2 regions of the Paenibacillus sonchi genome follow, and region 2 is predicted to be linked to the other one. Evidence: riboswitches for the same ligand, from Rfam matches in the RefSeq annotation. Region 2 holds a riboswitch; the other holds the start of a gene.
What was found. A riboswitch is a leader RNA that binds a small molecule or an ion and turns the genes downstream of it on or off. The one in region 2 is predicted to bind S-adenosylmethionine.
Positions count from the first base shown of each region.

Region 1: another riboswitch for S-adenosylmethionine. It lies ahead of metA (homoserine O-acetyltransferase MetA); the one in region 2 lies ahead of JI735_RS03255 (methionine ABC transporter ATP-binding protein).

Region 1 is NZ_CP068595.1:4,252,731-4,263,951, forward strand. Features, by position in the region: gene JI735_RS37390 (hypothetical protein) at 1-56, shown strand, start outside; gene JI735_RS18730 (cobalt-precorrin 5A hydrolase) at 98-886, shown strand; partial or broken gene JI735_RS18735 (cobyrinate a,c-diamide synthase) at 923-1,642, shown strand; gene JI735_RS18740 (hypothetical protein) at 2,041-2,739, shown strand; gene JI735_RS18745 (ROK family protein) at 3,439-4,320, shown strand; gene JI735_RS18750 (HRDC domain-containing protein) at 4,826-5,701, shown strand; gene JI735_RS18755 (1-phosphofructokinase family hexose kinase) at 6,039-6,983, shown strand; gene corA (magnesium/cobalt transporter CorA) at 7,054-7,989, opposite strand; SAM riboswitch class I at 8,415-8,554, shown strand; gene metA (homoserine O-acetyltransferase MetA) at 8,642-9,571, shown strand; gene JI735_RS18770 (aminotransferase class I/II-fold pyridoxal phosphate-dependent enzyme) at 9,611-10,810, shown strand; gene mqnC (cyclic dehypoxanthinyl futalosine synthase) at 10,997-11,221, shown strand, end outside.
Region 2 is NZ_CP068595.1:716,810-728,030, reverse strand. Features, by position in the region: gene JI735_RS03295 (peptidoglycan D,D-transpeptidase FtsI family protein) at 1-604, shown strand, start outside; gene JI735_RS03290 (Cof-type HAD-IIB family hydrolase) at 695-1,483, shown strand; gene JI735_RS03285 (DUF456 domain-containing protein) at 1,545-2,030, shown strand; gene JI735_RS03280 (putative polysaccharide biosynthesis protein) at 2,057-3,685, shown strand; gene JI735_RS03275 (thioredoxin family protein) at 3,804-4,148, shown strand; gene JI735_RS03270 (COX15/CtaA family protein) at 4,269-5,195, shown strand; gene JI735_RS03265 (UbiD family decarboxylase) at 5,249-7,018, shown strand; gene JI735_RS03260 (Cthe_2314 family HEPN domain-containing protein) at 7,031-7,777, shown strand; SAM riboswitch class I at 7,867-8,009, shown strand; gene JI735_RS03255 (methionine ABC transporter ATP-binding protein) at 8,108-9,124, shown strand; gene JI735_RS03250 (methionine ABC transporter permease) at 9,124-9,792, shown strand; gene JI735_RS03245 (MetQ/NlpA family ABC transporter substrate-binding protein) at 9,851-10,729, shown strand; gene JI735_RS03240 (sigma-70 family RNA polymerase sigma factor) at 10,950-11,221, shown strand, end outside.

The sequences.
Region 1 (11,221 bases), 3.5 Mb from region 2:
TCCGGCAGTACGAAGGGCTTATCCTGTTTTTTTCCCTGGGGCGGCAGTCCGGCTGATCGCTCCCCTGCTGGCGGATAAAAGAACCGACCCCGCCGTCATCGTCATTGATGAACGCGGTGAACATGTGATCAGCCTGTTATCCGGCCACTTGGGCGGAGCCAACAGGCTCACGCGGCAGGTTGCACAGCTGATGGACAGCCATCCGGTGATTACTACCGCTTCGGATGTGCAGGGCATCTTCGCCGTGGATCTGCTCGGCTCGGAGTTCGGCTGGCGCGCAGAGGGCTTCGCGACGATGAAAACAGTCAGCGCCGCCTTGGTCAACGGGGAAGCCGTGGCCTTCATGCAGGAGAGCGGCGAACGCGGCTGGCTGCCGCCCGGTGCTGTGCTGCCGGAGCATGTCCGCCTCTGCGGAAGCATGGCGGAGCTGCAGGAAGCGCCGTTCAGCGCGGCGGTCGTGGTCACGGACCGGCAGCTGCCGGAGCCGGAGGCAGCGGCTCTTGGAGAGCGGACTGTAGTCTACCATCCGCGCAGTCTTGTGCTCGGGCTCGGCTGCAACCGCGGGACCCCGCTGGCGGAGCTTGAAGCGGTGGTGCTGGATACGCTGGCCGAGCTGGGGCTTTCGCTGCTTAGCGTTCGCAACGTCGCCACTGCTGCGATCAAAGGCGATGAGCCCGGTCTTCTGGCCTTATGCGCCAAATATGGCTGGGAGCTGGCACTGTTTTCGCCGGAGCAGCTGAATACGGTGGTGCTGGAGCAGCCCTCGGAGATTGTTTTTAAGGCTACCGGAGCTTATGGGGTCTGTGAGCCGGCAGCCCTGTTGTCCTCTGGTGCCCGCAGCCTGGTGCTTAAGAAGAAAAAAGCGGCAATGCGACCATTGCAGTAGCGAGAGTCAGCTATGCTGAAACGGAGGGGAACCAGAATGAATGAGCGGAGCAGACCGGAGCAGCTTCCCCGGCTCCGCCCGCGTTTTGTGGTAGCCGGAACAGGCAGCGGTTCGGGCAAAACAACGGTGACGCTTGGACTGCTGCGGGCTTTTGCCCGGCGAGGTCTCACCGTGCAGGCCTTCAAATGCGGTCCGGATTATATTGATCCGGCCTACCACGCGGCTGTAACGGGCCGGACTGCCCGCAATCTGGATTCCTGGATGACCTCGGGCGGATATATGCTGGAGTATTTTTTGCGTTCTTCGGAGGCGGCTGATCTGTCCGTAATTGAAGGGGTTATGGGGTTGTACGACGGTAAAGAGGCGACCGGGCTTACCGGATCTACGGCGGAAATTGCCCTCCTAACAGGAAGTCCGGTGCTGCTGGTGGTGGATGTGCGCAGCATGGGACGCAGTGCGGCTGCAATCGTGCTGGGTTTTCAGCAGCTGGAGCCGGACGTGCGCATCGCTGCGGTGATCGTGAACCGCTGCGGGAGCGCCAGCCATTACCGGACGGTCAAAACCGCGATTGAAGCGGACTGCGGCATACCGGTCATCGGCTGGCTGGCACGGGATCAGGGACTGGATATCCCGGAACGGCACCTGGGGCTGCTCCCTGCCGTGGAACGCGGCGAGCTGGAGCCATTATTTGACCGTGCCGCCGACCTGCTGGAGGCAGGGACGGATCTGGAGGTCCTGCTGCAAATTGCTGCGGCAGCGTCTGTCCTGCGTTACCCGGCGGCGGGAAAAACACTGCCGGAAGAGGGTCCTGCCGAAGGGATTCCGTCAGAGGCTGTTCCGGCAGCCAGGAAGATCCTTCAGGAATCAGGCGTGCAGGATGTACAGGATTCTCCGGGCGGGCTGCCAGCTGTTGCGGCACGTTTTCCTTCGGTAGCTGCTAAGATCCTGCAGGAAACAGGCGTTCAGGATGCACAGGAACCTCCGGGCGGGCTGCCAGCTGCTGCACTTGTCCCTTCGGTAGTTCCTAAGATCCTTCAGGAAACAGGCGTTCAGGATGCACAGGAATCTCCGGGCGGGGTGCCAGCTGCTGCCGCACTTGTCCCTCCGATAGCTGCTAAGGAAGCCGGTGATCTACAGAGCTATCCACCCTTGGATTGTTCTGCTCCCAAGCTCTCGCCTCGGTATATGACCCTGCACCGGTCATTGCCGTTGCAGAGGATGCGGCGTTCAATTTTTATTACGCCGACAATCTGGAGCTGCTGGTCCGCGCCGGGGCCCGGCTGGCTCTGTTCAGCCCGCTCAGCGGCGAAGGCATCCCGCCGGAGGCGGATGGGATTTACCTCGGCGGCGGTTTTCCGGAGGAATTCGCCGCCACAATCGCCGGGAATTCGGCCTTCCTGCTCGGCCTAAGGGCTGCGGCAGCAGCTGGTATGCCGCTCTATGCGGAATGCGGCGGCTACATGGTGCTGGCCTGCAGCCTTACCGACCGCGCCGGGGCTGTGCATGAGATGGCCGGGATTATTCCCGCCCATTCGGTCATGCAGGACCGGCGCACCGCACTCGGCTACCGCGAAGTCACCGCGCGGGCCGATTGCCTGCTGCTGAAGCAGGGCGAGCGCCTGCGCGGTCACGAGTTCCACTATTCCCAGATGAGCTATTCGCCCGGGGAGCCGCGGCTGTACGCCTACGACAGCAGCGGACGAAGCGGCAGCCAGCCGGAGGGCTATGCCCGCGGCAATATCATGGCTGCCTATGCGCATATACATCTGGCTTCCCATATCCCGGCGGCAATCCGGCTGGTAGAAGCCTGCCGCAGCTACCATGGGAGTAACAAAGACATGCTGCGCACATAGGCTGATCCCTTTGAGAGCTGGGCCAGAAGAATCGCATATTCCCGGCAGATAAGCTCGGAACATGCGCACACTTGGAAGCGGATGGAGGTTCTCCCAAGTTCGCATAGAGCCTGAGTTCTAAGTGGAAAAAATACAACTAAATCGCCTATAATTACTCCGAAAAAGGATTTAGTGGGAATTTGTCCACTTATTTCGGGAAAATGTCCGAGATATCAGGAGCAATTTAGCCGGAATAAGTATACTTTTTCCAACTACGGGTGCCCGGACATCCCAAGCGGCACCGAATAAGTCTACTTTTTCCACTTAAGTTAGCACAGCCAAGCCGCGCACGCCCGGAAGTCAGATTCACTCCAGCCAGACTGGTGCCCGCCCGGAAGTCAGATTCACTCCAGCCAGGCCGATGCCCGCCCGGAAGTCAGATTCACTCCAGCCAGGCCGGTGCCCGCCCGGAAGTCAGATTCACTCCAGCCAGGCCGGCGCCCGCCCGGAAGTCAGATTCACTCCAGCCAGGCTGGTGCCCGCCCGCAAGACAGATTCACTCCAGCCAAGCCGGCGCCCGCCCGCAAGGTAGTTCCTTTTTTCGTATGTCAACCGCTTGTCACAGATCTGCGGGCCACGTATAATAAGGGAAAGAGAACGCTTTATTATACACATGGCCAATTTTTAGCTGAATGTTTACGGGGAAGGGAGACTGCTGCAGTGAAGGTACTTGGAGCAATTGAAGCAGGGGGAACAAAGTTTGTATGCGGGATTGGAAATGAGGACGGGACGATTATCGACCGGGTCAGTTTTCCAACTACCACGCCTGAGGAAACGATGGGGCTTGTGCTGGACTATTTTACCGGCAAAAATGTGGAAGCGATCGGCATAGGCTCATTCGGGCCGATTGATCCGGTGATTGGCAGCCCGACCTATGGCTACATTACAACCACACCTAAACCCCATTGGGGGCAATACAATCTGGTGGGAACAGTTGCCGGGCATTTTTCCGTGCCCGTCGGGTTCGATACGGATGTGAACGGTGCGGCGCTGGGGGAATACAAGTGGGGAGCGGCTCAAGGGCTGGACAGCTGCCTGTATATCACAGTCGGGACAGGAATCGGAGCGGGTGCAGTAGTGGGAGGCAAACTGGTGCACGGCTTGTCCCATCCTGAAATGGGGCATATTCTTGTGCGCCGCCATCCGGAAGACAAGTTTGAAGGCTTCTGCCCTTACCACAGCGATTGCCTGGAAGGTTTGGCGGCAGGTCCGGCAATTGGCAAACGATGGGGCAAGCCGGCAGGCGAGCTGCCTGCGGATCATCCGGCGTGGGCGATGGAAGCCCACTACCTGGCGCATGCGCTGATGAATTATGTGCTGATTCTGTCACCGCAGAAGATTGTGATGGGCGGCGGTGTGATGAAGCAGAGCCAGCTTTTCCCGCTGATTCATGCCAAGCTTCAGGAGCTGCTGGGCGGCTATGTGCAGCATCCTGCACTGAACGAGGCTGTCGGCAGCTACATTGTTCCGCCTCAGCTGGGCGACAATGCGGGTCTGTCCGGAGCGCTTGGACTGGCTAAGCTGGCGCTGGACCGGGAGTAGTCTGAGGCCGCGGGGATAAGGCTGGATTGGTTTTGCGGCTTAATTTATCCTTTTATTTCGGCTGAAACGATTACTGTTCCTATGAGGAACGGACAAGCTGATTCTGATTCAATACAAAAAGAGATTGACTGTTTCTCAATATATGGGTATTGTAAGCATTAACAGTATAGCATTCCAGAGGAAGCACCTCTTTCACATCATTTGTGGGAGAGGTGCTTTTTTGTGTGCAAATATAAGGCGGGTATAAGCTTCACGCTCTATATCGGCCTTATATCTTCCGGTGACGGGTCTGGCTAAGGAACCGTTCATCCGGTGAGTAACGGGATTATGCATGCTGTAAGACAAGGAAGGTAGGGATTGGGATGCAGATTGTGTTTATGAACCGTTTGTCGAGAATGTCAGGGGGGATGAAGAGGTATTTGCCCAGGTCTGGATCGGGGAAGAAGAAGGCATCTGGCGCCTCGGCTGGCGCGAATTCTCCGGCTCGGAGGATAACGGAGACAGCTTGTGGTATGAGGGCGGGTCCTGGAATGAGATGCTCTGCGTCTACCGGCATGAGCTGGCGGTGAAAATGGGCGATGGCTACCGGCCTCTAATCGATGGCGCCTTTCATGATGAAGACAGCCTGTCCGGCAGCCGCAATCAGGAGCAGCTTAAGCTGCAGTATTTCAGCGAGCAGCACGGCAATGAATCCGTCTATGAAGAGCTCTGCTCCTGGCGCCGGGGCAAGGCCTCCAGTGAGCGGAAAGCGCCTTACATTCTTGCCAGCAACCGCCTGCTGCGGATGCTCAGCGCTTTTCTTCCCCGTACCCTGGAGGAACTGCTGCAGATTCCCGGCGTAGGCGAGGGCAAGGCCTCGCAATACGGCGAAGACTGGCTGAGCATCACCTCTGCCTCAGAGAGGGAGCATAGCTTTCCGCTGGGCTGGGTGCATGAAGCCGTTGACGAGGAGCATTTTGTTTCCTGGCAGTACAAGCAGAAGGAGCTGAAGTACAAGAAGCAGCTGGAACGGCTGCGGCTGCGCAGGGTTCTGCTGCAGGGAATCGGGGAAGGCCTTGGCATTGAGCAACTGAAGGCACTGAGCGGAATAAGCCGCCGCGAGGTGCTTGAAGCGATAGAGGAGCTTGACAAGGACGGCTATTCCGTCGAAAAGCTCATTGCTCTCGAATTGGCTGAGGTATCCTCCAGCGAGCAAGCCAGTGTATGGACTGCCTATGAGCTGATGGGTGATACCTTTCTCAAGCCTGTACTGTACAAAGCCTACGGGGAAGGGTTCTCGCCTGCGGAAGGCCTGGATGTGTATTACGAACGCCTGCGGCTGATCCGCATCCGCTACCGGCGGGGGCAGTCCGTCCAGCTGGAAGCGGCGACGAATTTATAATTGCCTAGAGTCTGTGCCCGCAGAAAATTCAACGGGGGCTTGCCCCCATTTCTTAACTCCAGCTAATAGCTGTACTATATAATCTGAACTGGAGATTTTTGATTTTGGGATTGTCAGTGACTACAGATTTCAAGTTCAATCCAAATAATTCGCCTAGTTCCGGCATCCCCGCAGTATGGCTGCCCCGTCCAGGGTCAGAGTATGCTGCAGAGCCCTGTGTTTTCAGCTGAAGGCCGTTGGGGCCCTCTTTAGGAGAAGGCCTCTGGGGACTCCCTTTAGGAGAATGCCGCAATTTGGAGTAATATACAGGTATTCCGCATATAAAGGAGATAAACCTATGATCGTAACATTAACGGTTAACCCCAGCGTAGACGCCAGCACAGGTATTGACAAGGTTGTTCCCGACCATAAGCTGCGCTGCCGGGAGGCATCCTATAAGCCGGGGGGAGGCGGGGTCAATGTGTCCCGGGCGATCCACAGATTGGGCGGGGAGTCCTTGGCCCTGTATGCATCGGGAGGACTGCACGGGAAGCTGCTGCATGAGATGCTGGAGCAGGAGGGTGTCGGGCACCAGGAGATCCCGATTTCAGGGCAGACACGGGAAAATCTGATTGTTGTGGAAGAATCCACGGGCCAGCAATTCCGGTTCGATATGCCCGGCCCGCACTTTATTGAGGGCGATTGGCAGCAGTGCCTGGAGCAGCTGAAATCCCTGGAAGGGAAGCCAACCTACATTGTGGCCAGCGGCAGTCTGCCTCCAGGGTGTCCGGCGGATTTCTACGGGCGTGTAATTGAAGCCGTGAAGCCTTGGCAGGCGCGGGTGATTGTCGATACCTCGGGAGAAGCGCTGCAAAAGGCGGCTGATGCAGGCGTATACCTGCTCAAACCGAATGCGCGCGAGCTTGAGGAACTGACCAGACATTCTATTACAGGGGATGCAGAGGTCCGGGCGGCTGCGTTGGAGCTGATCGAGCAAGGGCGGACCGAAGTGGTGGTGGTATCCCTTGGCGGCGAGGGGGCATTGCTGATTACCAGAGAGGGCTGCGAGCATCTCAAGGCCCCCGAAGTTCCCGTGCTGAGTGTAGTAGGGGCAGGGGACAGTCTGGTGGGCGGGCTGGTCTACAGTCTGGAACGGGGCTGGCCGCTGCGCCGGGCCGTTCAATTCGGAATCGCCTCCGGAGCGGCGGCGGTGATGAATCCGGAGCGTCAGCTGTGCAAGCGCGAGGATGCAGAACGGTTGTTTTTGCAGATTGAAGCAGCGGATGCAGAATCCCTGAAATAAACCAAAAAGACGAAGGTTTCCTTGCCCGGGGGCAGAGAAGCCTTCGTCCTGCTTATTCGTCCATTTATGGTCATAACCAATCCTTTTTGCGGAAAACAACCAGCATGCCGCAGCCGAGCGTTACCATGACAGCAATAACTCCATAATAGCCGTATTGGGAATGGGTCTCGGGAATGTTATCAAAGTTCATCCCGTAAATACCGGTAATCACGGTAAGCGGCATGAATATTGTGGTGATCGCGGTGAACACTCTCATGATCTCATTGGCACGGTTGGCGATACTGGATTGATAGGCTTCACGTAAGTTCCCCATGAGATCGCGGTACGTTTCAAACGTTTCAGAGATCTTGACCGCATTTTCATAAATATCGCTGAAATACTTCTGCAGCTGATCATCGATCAGGCGGAGGTCCTTTTTGTTAAGCGTGTTGATAACTTCCTTCTGTGGCCCCAGCATTTTCTTCAGCCAGAGAATTTCACTGCGCAGACCAATGATTTCGCTCAGATGCGATTTCTTGGTATGCATCAGAATATCCTCTTCCAGCTTCTCAATCCGGGCTTCAATCCGGTCGCCGACGGAGAAATAATTGTCTACGACAAGGTCGATGAGCAGATACAGGAAACGGTCAGGCTCGCTGACCTCCTGCTCCCACAGAATGGGCTTCAGCACGCGCAGCTCGTGAATTTTTTGCTTGGTTACGGTGATAATGAAATGTCTGCCCAGAAACACGTTGAGTGCACGGAGAAAAATCTCTTCATCATCAAAACGGATGCTGTTGACTACAATAAAATAATGGCTTTCGTAAATTTCCAGCTTCGGGCGCTGATCCTCTTCGCTGAGGCAGTCCTCCACAGCCAAATCATGCAGATTGTATAAAGGCTGAAGCAGCTCCAGATCCTCAACATCCGCATCAATCCAATAAAATCCCTCAGCAGGGGCATTCAATGTTTCTTCAATGTCATCTACAGGTGTAAAAACCCCTGCGTTTACCATCCGGATTTTCATCTGATCCACTCCTCTTGACCCTGGTCTTCTCCAGGGCCTGTGCTAAATTAAGGCACAGGGAAAAATCAGCTTGGCCGGTGGTACAGTCAATGTATAAGGCCAAATGACGGTTCGAGAGCATGAAGAAGAAATGCTCCCGCCGCCGGCAAGCTGATGTTAATCCTGTGTGGTTGTTCTTTCTGGACGCTTAACTGCGAACTCGGGTCGCCTTCCATTCTTCTCTCACCTCTTCTTTTCGTCAGATAGGGGCTGTGAAACCCTTGTCTAGTATAACCCCCGGTTATGGGTCTTTCAAGCTAAATTCTTGTCGCTTTTCGGACCAATAGCATTGTATGGACTTGACGAAAAGGAGGTTCATGATTTAAAGTAAATTTTAAGAAAAGCATTTAACGTTATGTGACTTTTTCTCAATTGAATACAGCGAAATCTTATCAAGAGCAGGTGGAGGGACTAGCCCGATGAAACCCGGCAACCGGCGTGTGAACGCACGGTGCTAATTCTTGCGGAAACTTTGTATTGGGAAGCCTGTCCGGCTGCCCGGCACAAGTTCTCTGGCAGATGAGAGAGGCGCATATGACTGCAGATATATGACCTTTCTCACATGAGAAAGGTCATTTTTACATTGTCATCAACGAAGGAGTGGAAACTAGATATGCCGATAAAAATTCCCGACAGCCTGCCGGCCAAAGAAGTATTGTCCGGAGAAAATATTTTTGTAATGGATGAAAGCCAGGCCTTCCACCAGGACATCCGCCCGCTGCGCATCGCGATCCTGAACTTAATGCCTACGAAGGAAACGACAGAAACGCAGCTGCTGCGTCTGGTCGGGAATTCACCGCTTCAGGTGGATGTTGTGCTGCTGCACCCAAGCTCCCATACCTCGAAGAACACTTCGGCGGAGCATTTGAAGAGTTTTTACAAAACCTTTGACGAGATCAGCGACCGCCGCTTTGACGGACTGATCATCACCGGGGCTCCGGTGGAGCAGCTGGAATTTGAAGACGTGAATTATTGGGAAGAATTGAAAGTGATCTTCGAATGGAGCAAGCATAACGTGACCTCGACCATGCATATCTGTTGGGCGGCACAGGCAGGGCTCTATCATCACTTTGGCGTGCACAAGGTGAATCTGGACGAGAAATGCTTCGGCGTGTTCCCGCATACCGTGAGTCAGAATAATGTAAAGCTCCTGCGCGGCTTTGACGAGGTGTTCCATGTCCCGCATTCCCGGCACACGGATGTCTCGCGTGAAGATATCCTGGCCAATCCCGAACTGCAGATTCTGGCCGAATCGGAAGAAGCCGGGGTGTATCTGGTTTCGACGCTTGACGGCAAGCAGATTTTTGTGACCGGGCATTCCGAATATGATCCGTTTTCGTTAAAGTGGGAATATGACCGGGATATCGCCAAAGGAATGGATATTGCGATTCCGAAGCATTACTATCCTCAGGATGATCCGCTGCGCACACCGCCGGCAGTCTGGCGTGCCCATGCCAACTTATTATTCTCTAATTGGCTCAATTACTATGTATACCAGGAGACTCCTTACGATATAGACCAGGCGGATTATTTAGTATTCTAAATATATAGAAGAGAACACCACACTTAGGAGGCAGCAGCAATGGATGAAAAACTGAGGATTGAGAGCAGATTGGCGCAGATAGGTTCACAGGAGGACCCGGCTACGGGGGCAATTAATTATCCGATTTACAATGCGACGGCATTCCGTCATCCCAGACTTGGGCAGAGCACGGGGTTTGATTACATCCGTACGAAGAATCCTACCCGCTCGGTGCTGGAAGAAGCTGTGGCAGAGCTTGAGTCCGGGGATGCTGCCTTTGCCTGCAGCTCCGGGATGGCTGCGCTGACAACCGTGTTTGCCTTATTTGGACAAGGGGATCATTTAGTGGTTTCGCTGGACCTGTACGGCGGGACCTACCGTCTGCTTGAACGGATTCTCTCCAAATACGGCATAAGCGCCTCTTATGTGGATACGAACGATCTGGACGGCCTGGAGGCTTCACGGCGTCCGAATACCAAAGCTGTTTTTATCGAAACGCCTACCAATCCGCTGATGATGATTACGGATATAGAAGCTGTATGTACGTGGTCCCGCCGCCATGGACTGCTTACCATTGTGGACAATACGCTGCTGACGCCTTTTTTCCAGCGGCCGCTGGAGCTGGGGGCGGATATCATCGTCCATAGCGCGACCAAATACTTGGGAGGGCATAACGATGTGCTTGCCGGACTGATCGTAACCAAAGGCACCGAGCTGTCTGCGGAAATGGCCATTCTGCACAATTCCCTGGGCGCAGTGCTTGCGCCGAATGACAGCTACCAGCTGATGAAGGGCATGAAGACACTCGCACTGCGCATGGAACGGCATGAGAGCAATGCGCTGGCGCTGGCCCGCTATCTGCTGGAGCATCCGGCAATCGCTGAGGTCTTCCATCCGGGGCTTCCTGACCATCCGGGGTATGACATCCAGAAACACCAATCCTCGGGCAACACCGGAATCTTCTCCTTTAAGGTAAAAGATGCCAGATATGTCGAGCCGCTGCTGCGCCATATCCGCCTGATTGCCTTCGCCGAAAGCCTCGGCGGAGTGGAGTCGCTGATGACCTATCCGGCGGTGCAGACCCATGCAGATATCCCGGTGGAGATCCGCGACGCTGTCGGTGTGGATGACCGCCTACTGCGCTTCTCCGTCGGGATTGAGCATGCGGATGATTTGATTGCCGATCTCGGACAGGCGCTGGAAGCAGCCCGGACCGAGCTGGAAGAGGCATCTGCCGGCACAGCATCTTCAGCAGAATAATAAGCTTAACCGCGGCGCCCACACGGGTGCCGCTGTTTTTTGACAACAAAGATATATCGGGGTCTCAGCAAAGGTTTCTCAAGGCGTCCGGATTGTGATACGATGGAGGAACGAGCTTATTCAAATGTTGTACAAATTTAATTCATCCATTTTATAGTATAGGCGTAAAAAAGGAGGCTGCGAACGATGAGCGCGATAGATCTGATTCTGGACAAAACGCTGAAGGGCGAACGGCTCGGGCTGGAGGATACGGTCCGGTTGTTCGAAAGCAACGAAATTGAAAAAATGGGCGCTGCCGCTGACATTATCATGAAACGCTGGCACCCCGACCCGCTGGCTACATTCGTTATTGGCCGCAATATCAACTATACGAATGTATGTGATGTGTACTGCCGTTTCTGTGCATTTTAC
Region 2 (11,221 bases):
AGGACAAATCAACTATACGAATACAAAAGCAGCGGGGAGTGCCCAGGCGGCGCTGGTCTATGCATCCTTCGGGCAGCAGGGAAGCTACACTACGCTGCAGCTTGCGCAGTATGCTTCTACTCTTGCCAATGAAGGTGTACGGATCAAACCGCAGCTGGTCAGCAAAATCACGGACCCGGACGGTAAGGTGGTTAAGACCTTTGGACGTGAGGTTATTGATGAAGTCACGACCTTTGACAAGTCCTTCTGGAGAGAAATCAAAAAGGGCATGAGCAGTGATGTAACTGCATTTTCTGACTTTCCGTATGATTTCGCCCGCAAAACAGGGACATCACAGCAATCAGCCAAAGGCGACCTGCGCGATAACGGGGTCTTCATTGCTTTTGCCCCGCGTGAGAATCCGAAGCTGGCTGTAGCCGTGGTTATCCCTGAAGGGGGATTCGGCTCCAACAGTGCGGCGCCGGTGGCCCGCAAGATTTTTGACGCTTACGATTGGGAGTATGGTCTGGATGGCGTGCCTAAGAAAAGCTTGAAGACAGAAGGTGCCAAAGACGGCGCTGACGCAGGGAAAGATTCCGAAAATACAGCCACAACAAACAACTGATATAATAGTCGGGAAGACGGAAAAGTAGGCAACACAAATACACTGCTGCTCTTGCGTAGAGAGCGCCAACAAGAAATGGAGGGGTGGCAAATGATTGCCAAATACCGCCTGCTAGCATTGGACATGGATGGAACCCTGCTGAATGATGAACAACAGATTACCCCCAAAACGGTGGAATGGATTAAAAAAGCGATGGATGCGGGCGTTCATGTCTGCCTGTCCACCGGACGCACCTCCCGCGGTGCAATGCCTTATGCTGAGCAACTGGGACTTGAAACTCCGATGATTATGGTCAACGGCAGTGAGGTGTGGCGTACGCCGAGTGAGCTGTACCGCCGCTCCCTGATGGATGTGACGCTGGTTAAGACCATGCATGAAATGGCCGAAGAATACGGGACTTGGTTCTGGGCGTGTTCAGTAGACGAGGTTTACAACCGCGACAATTGGGATGGGGATATCGAAGGCCGGGAGTGGCTTAAGTTCGGGTATTCCACAGAGGACGATGACATCCGCCATAAGCTGCTGATGCGGCTTCAAGATCTGGGCGGACTCGAAATTACGAATTCTTCACCAACCAATCTGGAGATTAATCCGCTGGGCATCAACAAGGCTTCAGGTATCCGGGAGGTCTGCAGGCTCCTGGGCTTAGAGATGTCCCAGGTTGTCGCTGTAGGGGACAGTCTGAATGATCTGGCTGCGATCCAGCAGTCCGGCTTCGGTGTCGCCATGGGCAACGCCCAGGAGGTTGTGAAGCAGGAAGCGGACGCCGTCGTCGCCACGAACAATGACGACGGCATAGCAGAAGTAATCCAAAAGTATATTTTGGCCGAAGCTGAAATCGAAGTAGAAGCCCAGGCCGGAAGATCATCCGGAAAATAACAGATTTTTGCGAAGTGAATTGCAGCAGCTTATGCTATCAAAACTTTGGGAGTTGAAGGAATTGGCGATTCTGGGGTGGGTTCTGATTATTGCTTTGTTCGCCGTGGGGCTTGCCGGAGCAGTGTATCCCATACTGCCGGGCGCACTGGCGATTTATCTGGCCTTTTTCGTATACGGCTGGTTCTTTTCCTTTGATCCGTTTGGTGCGGGATTCTGGATCACTCAGACGCTGATCGTGGTTGTGCTGTTTGTGGCGGATTATGTGGTCGGGGCCTGGGGCGTCAAGAAGTTCGGCGGCTCCCGCGCTTCGGTGATCGGCAGCACGATTGGCCTGATTCTGGGCCCGTTCCTTATCCCGGCGTTTGGCCTGCTGATCGGCCCTTTTGTCGGCGCATTTGCCGGTGAGCTGATCGCCGGCTCCAAGCCCGGCAAAGCCTTGAAGGTGAGCTTTGGCTCACTGCTTGGCTTATTCAGCAGCACGGTCGTCAAAATCGTGCTGCAAATTGCCATGGTCGTCCTCTTCTTTATCTGGATTGGCCGGTATTAATTTAACAGCGAAGAAGGCGAAACAGTTTGTCCACCAAGAAAGAGTCTTTTGTCAAAGGCACGCTTATCCTGGCCGCGGCGGCGCTCGTGGCCCGCGTGCTTGGTCTTGCCCAGCGGGTGCCGCTGGAGCATTTATTCAATGATATCGGCAATGCATCATTTACGCAGGCCAACAACGTGTATTTGATGCTGCTGCCGCTGGCTACAGCAGGTATTCCGAGTACGCTCAGCAAGATGGTGTCTGAGCGTTATGCCCTGAACCGGCCGCATGAGGCGCAGCAGGTATACCGCGCGGCGCTTATTTTTGCTGCGGTGGTTGGTGTGCTGATGAGTACAATCCTGTACATAGCGGCTCCCTACTATGCAGAGTATAGCAAGGTGCCTGAGAGCACGCTGGCGATCCGGGCGATTGCCCCGGCGCTGCTGCTCTTTCCGATGATCGCGATGATGCGCGGTTATTTCCAGGGACGCAACAATATGATGGCTGGCGGCATCTCACAGATCATTGAGCAGATTGCCCGGGTATCCACGGCGATCCTGCTTGCCTTTATTCTGCTGCGCCAGGGCTACAGCAATACCTGGATGGCTGCCGGCGCCTCCTTCGGCAGCGTGCTTGGCAGCATCGGGGCTTTTGGCGTGATGCTGTATTATGCGGTGAAGCTCCGCCGCAGCGAGGAGCAGAAAGCCCTGTACGATTCCAGTCAAACCCGGATTCCGCTGCTGAAAATCTATAAGGATATCTTTAAGCTGTCCATACCGATTGTACTCTCTTCCGTTACGGTTCCGGTCGTGAACTTCATTGATACCTCATTCATTGTTCCGCTGCTCAGCGGGCAGATCGGGCGGGAAGCCGCTACTCAGGCCCTGGGGATCTTCGGCAGCCGGGCGCAGAGTGTAGCCGGAATTCCGCCGGTGCTGTCCATCGCACTCAGCACCTCGCTGATTCCGGTCATTTCCGCCGCTTATGCAAGACGCGAAGAGGCGCACCTGAAGCGGCAGATCACGCTGGCGCTGCGGATTTCGATTTTGACGGGGACGCCTATTGTCCTTTCGCTCGTTGTAGCGGCGTATTCCGTGAACGGCCTGCTGTTCAGCAGCCTGGACGGCAGCGGCATTGTAGCCATGCTGACCCTCGGGACGATTTTCCAGATTACGATGATGACGACCAACTCCATTCTGCTTGGGATGGGAAAGGCGCGGATTTCCATGTACTATGTGCTGGCGGGTCTGCTGGTCAAATTCGGGTCCAACTTCCTGCTCAGCCGCTTGTTCGGTATTTACGGCATTATTGCTGCCACGGCGCTGTGCTTCATTGTGATTACCCTGCTTAACCTGAGAATGCTCAAGACTATCGTTCCTTTCGAGATCCTAGGCAAACGCTGGGGCGGCTTCGCTGTTGCCGTATTGGCCGCCGGAGGGATTGGCTACGGACTGAACGAGGCGGGACAGCTGCTTACCCATATGATGCCTGCGCGCCTGGCCTTCCTGATCACTTGCCTCGTTGTAGGGGCGGCGGTGGTTATCGTCTACCTTGTGCTGCTCATTGTTCTGGGGGTGCTGAGCCGTCAGGAAATCGCCGGTTATCCACGGCCGCTGCAGAAGCTGCTGGGTCCGCTCATGAAGCTGCAGCCTGAACGTGTTCGTTCTGAGCAATAAATCTGTGATCATTGTCTTATTCTGTCTTTTTTATTTGACTTATTCCTGACAATTTGATTCACTTAAAGAAAAACCAACAAAACAGCTTACTCTTAATTCAGAAGGGACTGTTCAATTTATGGATAAAATTACTTCGCCTGCGGAATTTCAGGTGGCGATTCAATCGCCCCGTCTGACCGTGGCCGTGTTCAAAGCCGACTGGTGCTCCGACTGCAAGTTCATTGATCCGTTCATGCCTGATGTGGAGCAGAAATATAATGAACGCCTCACACTGGTTGAAGTGGATGTTGACGCTGTAGGCGATGTCAGCCAGGAACAGAATATTCTCGGCATTCCCAGCTTTGTTGCGTATAGCGATGGCCGCGAGCTCGTAAGGTTCGTGAACAAGCTGCGCAAATCCCGTGAGGAGATCGAGGGATTTCTGGACAGAGCGCTCGAAGTTTATCTGACCATACACAAGTAATCACATTGCACCGCTTTGCCCTACCCGAGCAGAAGCGGTGTTTTTCTAAACCGGGCGCTGCAAAGGCTTTCAACCAAGCACTATTTCCCATTCATTCCTATAAAATTGCGGGTGATCTCATTGACGATGAATCAATTGAAATGGCTCAGCTACATCACTTGTCTAATTATGTTTATGGCTCTGCTCGGCGGAGCCGTGGTCACCAAAACAGGTTCCGGGCTGGAGTGCGGCAATGAATGGCCGCTGTGTCACGGAAAGCTTGTTCCTGCCTATACGATAGGCTCCCTCATTGAGTACACCCATCGTCTGTTTAGCGGTCTTGCCGGTCTGCTGTCCCTTGCTTCAATGTTTGCCTTTTGGCGTTATGCCCGTGAGCGGAGAGATCTGCAGGTGTTCGCCCTGCTGACGCTTTTATTTGTGGTAGTACAGGGAGGGATGGGGGCACTTGCGGTGATCCGGCCACAGTCGGCTGCGGTGATGGCGCTGCATATGGGCTTTTCGCTGATCGCTTTCGCCAGTTCGCTGATGCTTGCCCTGGGGACGAAACGCAGACATGCATGGGGGGATGATCCTCCTGTGGCGGGCCGGCGGGTCAGCAGGGGCTTCCGCAACTTAACGTGGGCGGCTGCGTTATATTCTTATATAGTGGTTTATATTGGGGCGTATGTCAGCCATACAGACTCCCAGGGAGGCTGCTCCGGGTGGCCGCTCTGTAACGGGGAGTGGTTCCCTGAGCTGTCAGGCGGAGTAACCATTGTTTTTACGCACAGGGTTGCGGCGGCGCTGCTGTTTCTCCTGGTTGCGTGCCTTGGACATCTGGCCTTCTGGAAACATAAAGCGCAGCCTGAGCTGAGAGCCCTTGGCATTGCAGCAGTTGTGCTGTGTCTGCTTCAAGTACTCAGCGGTGCGGCTGTTGTTCATACCCTATATAACGAAAGGCTGTACATATTTGCCGCACTGGCGCATATTCTCCTGATCGCCGGGCTTTTCGGTGTTCTGTGTTATATGAGTGTGCGCGTATGGCAGCTGGAAAGAGCGAATAAATAGTCTGCGCTCATCAAACTTTTGTGGGATAGTGCCCTGTTTGAGGAGGAACGAGATTGGGATATGGTAATTTGCGTCAATGGATTGAACAGCTCCGCAAGGATAAGGATCTTGCCGTAATTGATGCTCCGGTGGACCCTTATTTGGAGCTTGCGGAGATTCATCGGCGTGTGGTACGGGAGGAGGGGCCGGCTCTGCTCTTCACAAATGTAAAAGACACGCCGTTTCCGGTAGCGACGAATCTGTTCGGAACGGTGCGCCGGGCCAACCAGGCCTTCGGGACCCGCCCCGAGCAGCTGGTGAAGACCCTCATGGGCGCCATGGAAACAGTGCTGCCGCCAACAGCATCCGGGCTCTGGAAGGAGAAACGGCTGCTGCTGGACCTGCTTAAGGTCGGGACCCGGAATGTGCCGCAGGGAGAAGCGCCTGTGCTTGGGGTCTGCCGCAGCACCGAGCCGCTGAAGGAACTGCCGCGCATCACCGGCTGGCAGGAGGAAGGGGGACCTTCTCTGACCTTGCCGCTGGTCTATACCGAGAGCATCACTCATCCGCAGAACCATAATCTTGGAATATACCGTGTTCAGATATATGATGACAGCAAAGCGGGGGTCTATTGGCAGAAGCATAAGGGAGGCGGCTTTCATCACCGGGAGGCGGAGCAGCTCGGCGAGCCGCTGCCCGTGTCCGTTTTTCTCGGCGGGCCTCCGGCACTGATAGCCGCTGCAGCAGCTCCTGTGCAGGAACGTCTGCCGGAGCTGCTGCTGGCATCGCTTGTGCTGGGCGGCAAGCTGCAGATGGTCAAGGACCCGATGGGCGGGCACCGGATTCCCGCTGAAGCGGAATTTGCCATCCGGGGACTGATTGCCCCCCATGAGCGGCGGATGGAAGGACCGTTCGGGGATCACTATGGATTTTATTCCACACCCCGCCATTTCCCTGTGATGCATGTGCAGCGTATCTGGCACCGCAAGGATGCTATCTACCCGGCAACGATCATCGGCAAGCCGCGCCAGGAGGATTATTATCTCAGGGAATACATACAGCGGCTGCTGGCCCCCGTATACCCGCTTTTGATGCCTTCCGTCAAAGCGTTGTGGGAATACGCCGAATGCGGCCCTCACTCACTGGTGTCTGCCGTAGTAAGGGAGAGTTATCCCAGAGAAGCGGTGGTGTCAGCCTACCGCATCCTGGGGGAAGGCCAGCTGTCACTGACCAAATTTCTGCTGCTGACCAATGAACCCGTGGAGCTGGCAGAGTTCCCTAAGCTGCTGGAAAGTGTGCTGGAGCGCTTCAATCCCGCCTCGGATTTCCTGGTGTACGGAAATGCCGCCCCGGACGAGCAGGACCATTCGCCCAATGCGATGAACCATGGCAGCAAGGCCATCATGCTGGGCGTGGGAAATCCGGTGCGTGAGCTGCCTTCTGCTTACACGGAAGGTCTTCTCCCGGGTATTAATGAGGCAATTCCTTACTGCCGGGGATGTTTGGCTGTTTCCGGTGCATCCTATGAAGAAGATCCTGAGCTTCCTTCCCGGCTAATCGCAGCTCTGCGTGCACAGGAAACAGCCTGGCCGCTGGTGTTTGTAGTGGATAATGCCCCGGATACGGTGCGCACGCAAACTTCATTCCTGTGGACGGTGTTCACGAGGTTCGATCCGGCCAGTGATATCTACGCCGAATACGAGATCAAAAGCCATCATATCGGCTATAAGCTGCCCCTTGTGATCGATGCCCGGATGAAGCGGGATTACCCCGAGGAACTGGTTCCGCGCGAGGATATTGTCCAGCGGGTCGACCGCAACTGGAACAGCTATTTCCCACACTGAGGAGGATGCAGGATGCTGCGGATATTACTCGGAGAACCGCCCCGCGAGAACAGTGGTGTGCTGGCTGAAGCCATGGACAATATGGCGAAGGCGGCATCCATGCTGCGCAGGGAGATGAACACCCATGAAGACCCGGATCATGAATCCCGCAAGCTGGAAATCTGGACGCGCGGGCTGATCTCTTCCTTGGACGAGCTGGAGCAAAGCTGGTTCGCGGCTGCTTTTTTCCGCAAATCCGTTGTAGCGGGTTATATGGATGATATGTCTCCTAAGGAGCAGGGGGAATATGCGCGTTATGTTTATTTTTATAAAAATGGCTTCATCCGTGTATTCTCACTGCTGGACAAGCTGGGTACGGTTCTTAACAGTCTGTATGACCTGAATACCAGCAAAGTCAAAGTCCATTTCTCCTATTTCACTGTACTGCGCCAGTTTCAGCTGCATGAGAAGCATACAGCCCTCGCCGGGGAACTGGAGACGATCAAAAACGCCTACCGTGAACCGCTCGAAAATCTGCGCAAACGCCGCAATGCCGAGATTCATTACATGAACGCCGAAATGCAGGATGATCTGTGGCAGCGGCATCAGGGTCTCCATGACAAAATTCATCTGGAGGATCTGGACAGTCATCTGGAGGATCTGAAGCAGAGCCTGGAAATGGTCTGCAAATCCTTGGCAGCTTCCTTCAGGTACAGCAATGAGCAGTGGCACAAGGGCAAAATCGCGGCAAACCTTAAGAGAGCCCATCATTCTCAGTAAAAAGTTCCCTTTGACAAAAAACCTGAAAATTACTATACTTGAGCTTGCATTAGCATCTTACATGCTTCGGCAGCTAACTTCATAATCAACTCTTATCGAGAGCGGCGGAGGGATAGGCCCGATGAAGCCCGGCAACCGATTTGTATGGAATGCGTCACATGGTATTCTGTACAAATGTCATGGTGCTAATTCCTACAATGCCGTGCAGGTTACGGTCGTTGGCAGATGAGAAGGCAGGGTTAATACAATCACGGGGCCTCTTGCGATCTGCAATCGATCGTAGGAGGTTTTTTAGTTTTTATAAGGGTTACTTGGGGGAGGATTACTAGTTTGATAGAGCTGAAAGGTTTGACCAAGGTATATGGAAAAGGCAGCAAAGCTGCAATGGCGCTTTCGGGTCTTAACCTGTCGATTAAAAAGGGTGAGATTTTTGGGGTGATCGGCCACTCCGGCGCCGGCAAAAGCACACTGATCCGCTGCATCAATCTGCTGGAACGCCCTACGGAAGGCGAAGTTTGGGTGGATGGAGTGGAATTAACCTCACTGAGCCAGGGACAGCTGCAGGAACAGCGGCGCAAGATCGGCATGATCTTTCAGCATTTTAATCTGCTGTCTTCTGCGACGGTATACGACAACATTGCTTTTCCGCTCCGCCTGGCTGGTACGCCGAAGGCGCAGATTGAACGCAAGGTGCTGGAACTGCTCGCGCTTGTAGGACTGGAAGAGCACAGCCGCAAATATCCGGCGCAGCTCTCCGGCGGTCAAAAGCAGCGTGTCGGTGTAGCGCGGGCGCTGGCCAGCGACCCCGATGTGCTGCTCTGCGATGAAGCCACCTCGGCGCTGGACCCGCAGACAACCGACTCCATTCTCCGGCTGCTGCTGGACATTAACCGGAAGTTTCATCTGACCATTGTGCTCATTACCCACGAAATGCATGTGATTCAGAGCATTTGCGACCGGGTAGCGGTGATCCATGGCGGGGGAATTGTGGAGCAGGGGGAAGTGGCAGATGTATTCCTGAAGCCCCAACATGAAGTGACGAAGGATTTCATCCGCAGTGAGAACCAGCATGAAGGGCCGCTCCGTGTTGCACTGGAGGCAGTGCATGATAAGTACAGCAAATCCGTCAAAATCACTTTTCTTGGACAAAAGACATATGAATCTACCCTATCCCATGTGGTTCGTGGAACAGGTGTAGACTTTGCCATCCTCCAGGGGACGATTTCAACGATCAAAGAAGTGCCTTACGGCCAATTGCTTGTTCGCTTTGAAGGAAGCGCGCAAGCCGTCGAGGCGACCCTTGCCGAACTGGCGGCACAAGGTCTTGATGTGGAGGTGTTTGCCTGATGGGCGGCTTGAACTTTAACGAGATTAACTGGGAAGAAATGCTCGATGCGGGTATAGCTACCCTCCGAATGTTGGCTTATTCCGGAATTTTCACAATTATTCTTGGTTTACCACTCGGAATTGTGTTATATTTATGGGGCAGATCAAATCACGTCTTAATCAGGTCGATTTACTCGGTATTATCATTTGTTGTAAATATTCTGCGGTCTGTGCCTTTTATCATCCTGATGGTCGCCTTGATTCCTCTAAGCAAGTCCATTATGGGGACTTCAATTGGCGTATTGGGGACGATTCCGGCGCTGGTGATCGGCGCGGCTCCGTTTTTTGCCAGACTGGTGGAGACGGCACTGCGCGAGGTTGACCGGGGTGTGATCGAAGCGGCGCAGGGAATGGGAGCCTCCACAGGCCAAATCGTTTGGCGTGTGCTTCTGCCCGAGGCCCGTCCGGGCCTGCTGGCCGGAGTGACGATTACGATTGTTACCTTGGTCTCTTACACAGCGATGTCTGGAATGATCGGCGGCGGGGGCCTGGGGGACCTGGCTATCCGTTACGGCTATTACCGTTACGAGAAGGAAGTTATGATTACCTCCGTGGCACTGATGGTTATTCTGGTGCAGCTGCTGCAAATGGCCGGCGACCGGCTGGTACAACATTTTACCCGGAAATAAGGCAGTTTCCTATAGAGCCTTATTCATACAAAAATAATGAGATGGAGGGGATTTACAAATGAAAAAAGTATTGCTCACATTCTTCAGTTTGACCTTGGTATTGGTGCTGGCAGCTTGCGGCAACAACAATAAAACTAATAATGCTGCAAATTCTGCGGCTACGAACGCTCCGGCTGCGGATGCTTCCGCAGAACCCGCAACTGAACCTGCTGCAGAACCGGTAACCCTGGTGGTTGGCGCATCGCCAAAACCGCATGCAGAAATTCTGAAGGCCATTGCTCCGCTTCTGGAGAAACAGGGCATCAAGCTGGAAATCAAGGAATTTACCGACTACATTCTGCCGAATACGCAGCTGGCCGAGAATGAACTGGATGCGAACTTCTTCCAGCACAAGCCTTATCTGGATGATCAGAATAAGCAAAACGGCACGGACCTCGTATCCGTAACAGCGGTTCACGTAGAACCTTTCGGTGCTTACTCCAAAAAAATTAAATCGATCGGCGAGCTGGCTGACGGTGCAAAAGTAGCGATTCCGAACGATGCCACCAACGGCGGCCGCGCGCTGATCCTCCTGGCCAAAAATGGCCTGATTAAGCTGAAGGACGATACGAATATTACCTCAACTACAGCCGATATCACGGAGAATCCGAAGAATCTCAAAATTGTAGAGCTTGAAGCCGCTATGCTGCCCCGCCAGCTGGATGAAGTAGATCTTGCTCTGATCAACACCAACTATGCCCTGGAAGCGAAGCTGGTTCCAACCAAGGACGCTCTGTTCATCGAAGGAACCGATTCTCCTTACGCCAATCTGCTGGTAGCGCGTCCTGACAACAAGGACTCCGATGCCATTCAGAAGCTGGCTGCAGCTCTGACTTCCCCGGAAGCCAAAGCCTTTATTGAAAAAGAATACCAAGGCTCGATCATTCCGGCATTCTAATTTAATTTCTTGAGCTGAACATCGATAAATTAAAGACCAGAGGTATCCGATAGCCATGAAGGCTGCGGAGCACTTCTGGTCTTTTTGCAGATTCAGATTTATGTTGTTAATGCATTGGGCGCTTCTGCGTATTAACTTAGGTAAGATTGGTAACAAACAAATTGCGCAATTTGTTGAACATCTGCTGCTTATGAAGCCGAACAGGAGAGGAGGGAGAGAGTTGGAAATTGCAAGCGTGAAGACTGGAACATATCGTGAGACAACTGCCAGTGCCCGGGAGGAAGCTTTGTCCACAGAGGCGTTCACCCGGCTCTATAATTTGTACCAGAAACGCGTTTACAAATATATCTGCTACCGGATCAACAATCATTTTGCCGCGGAAGATATCTGCAGCCAGGTATTCGAAACCGTCATTTCCAAATATGAAACCTTCTCAGCGGAAAAATCAGGGTTTGAGGTATGGCTGTTTGCGATTGTAAGAAATGCGGTGAC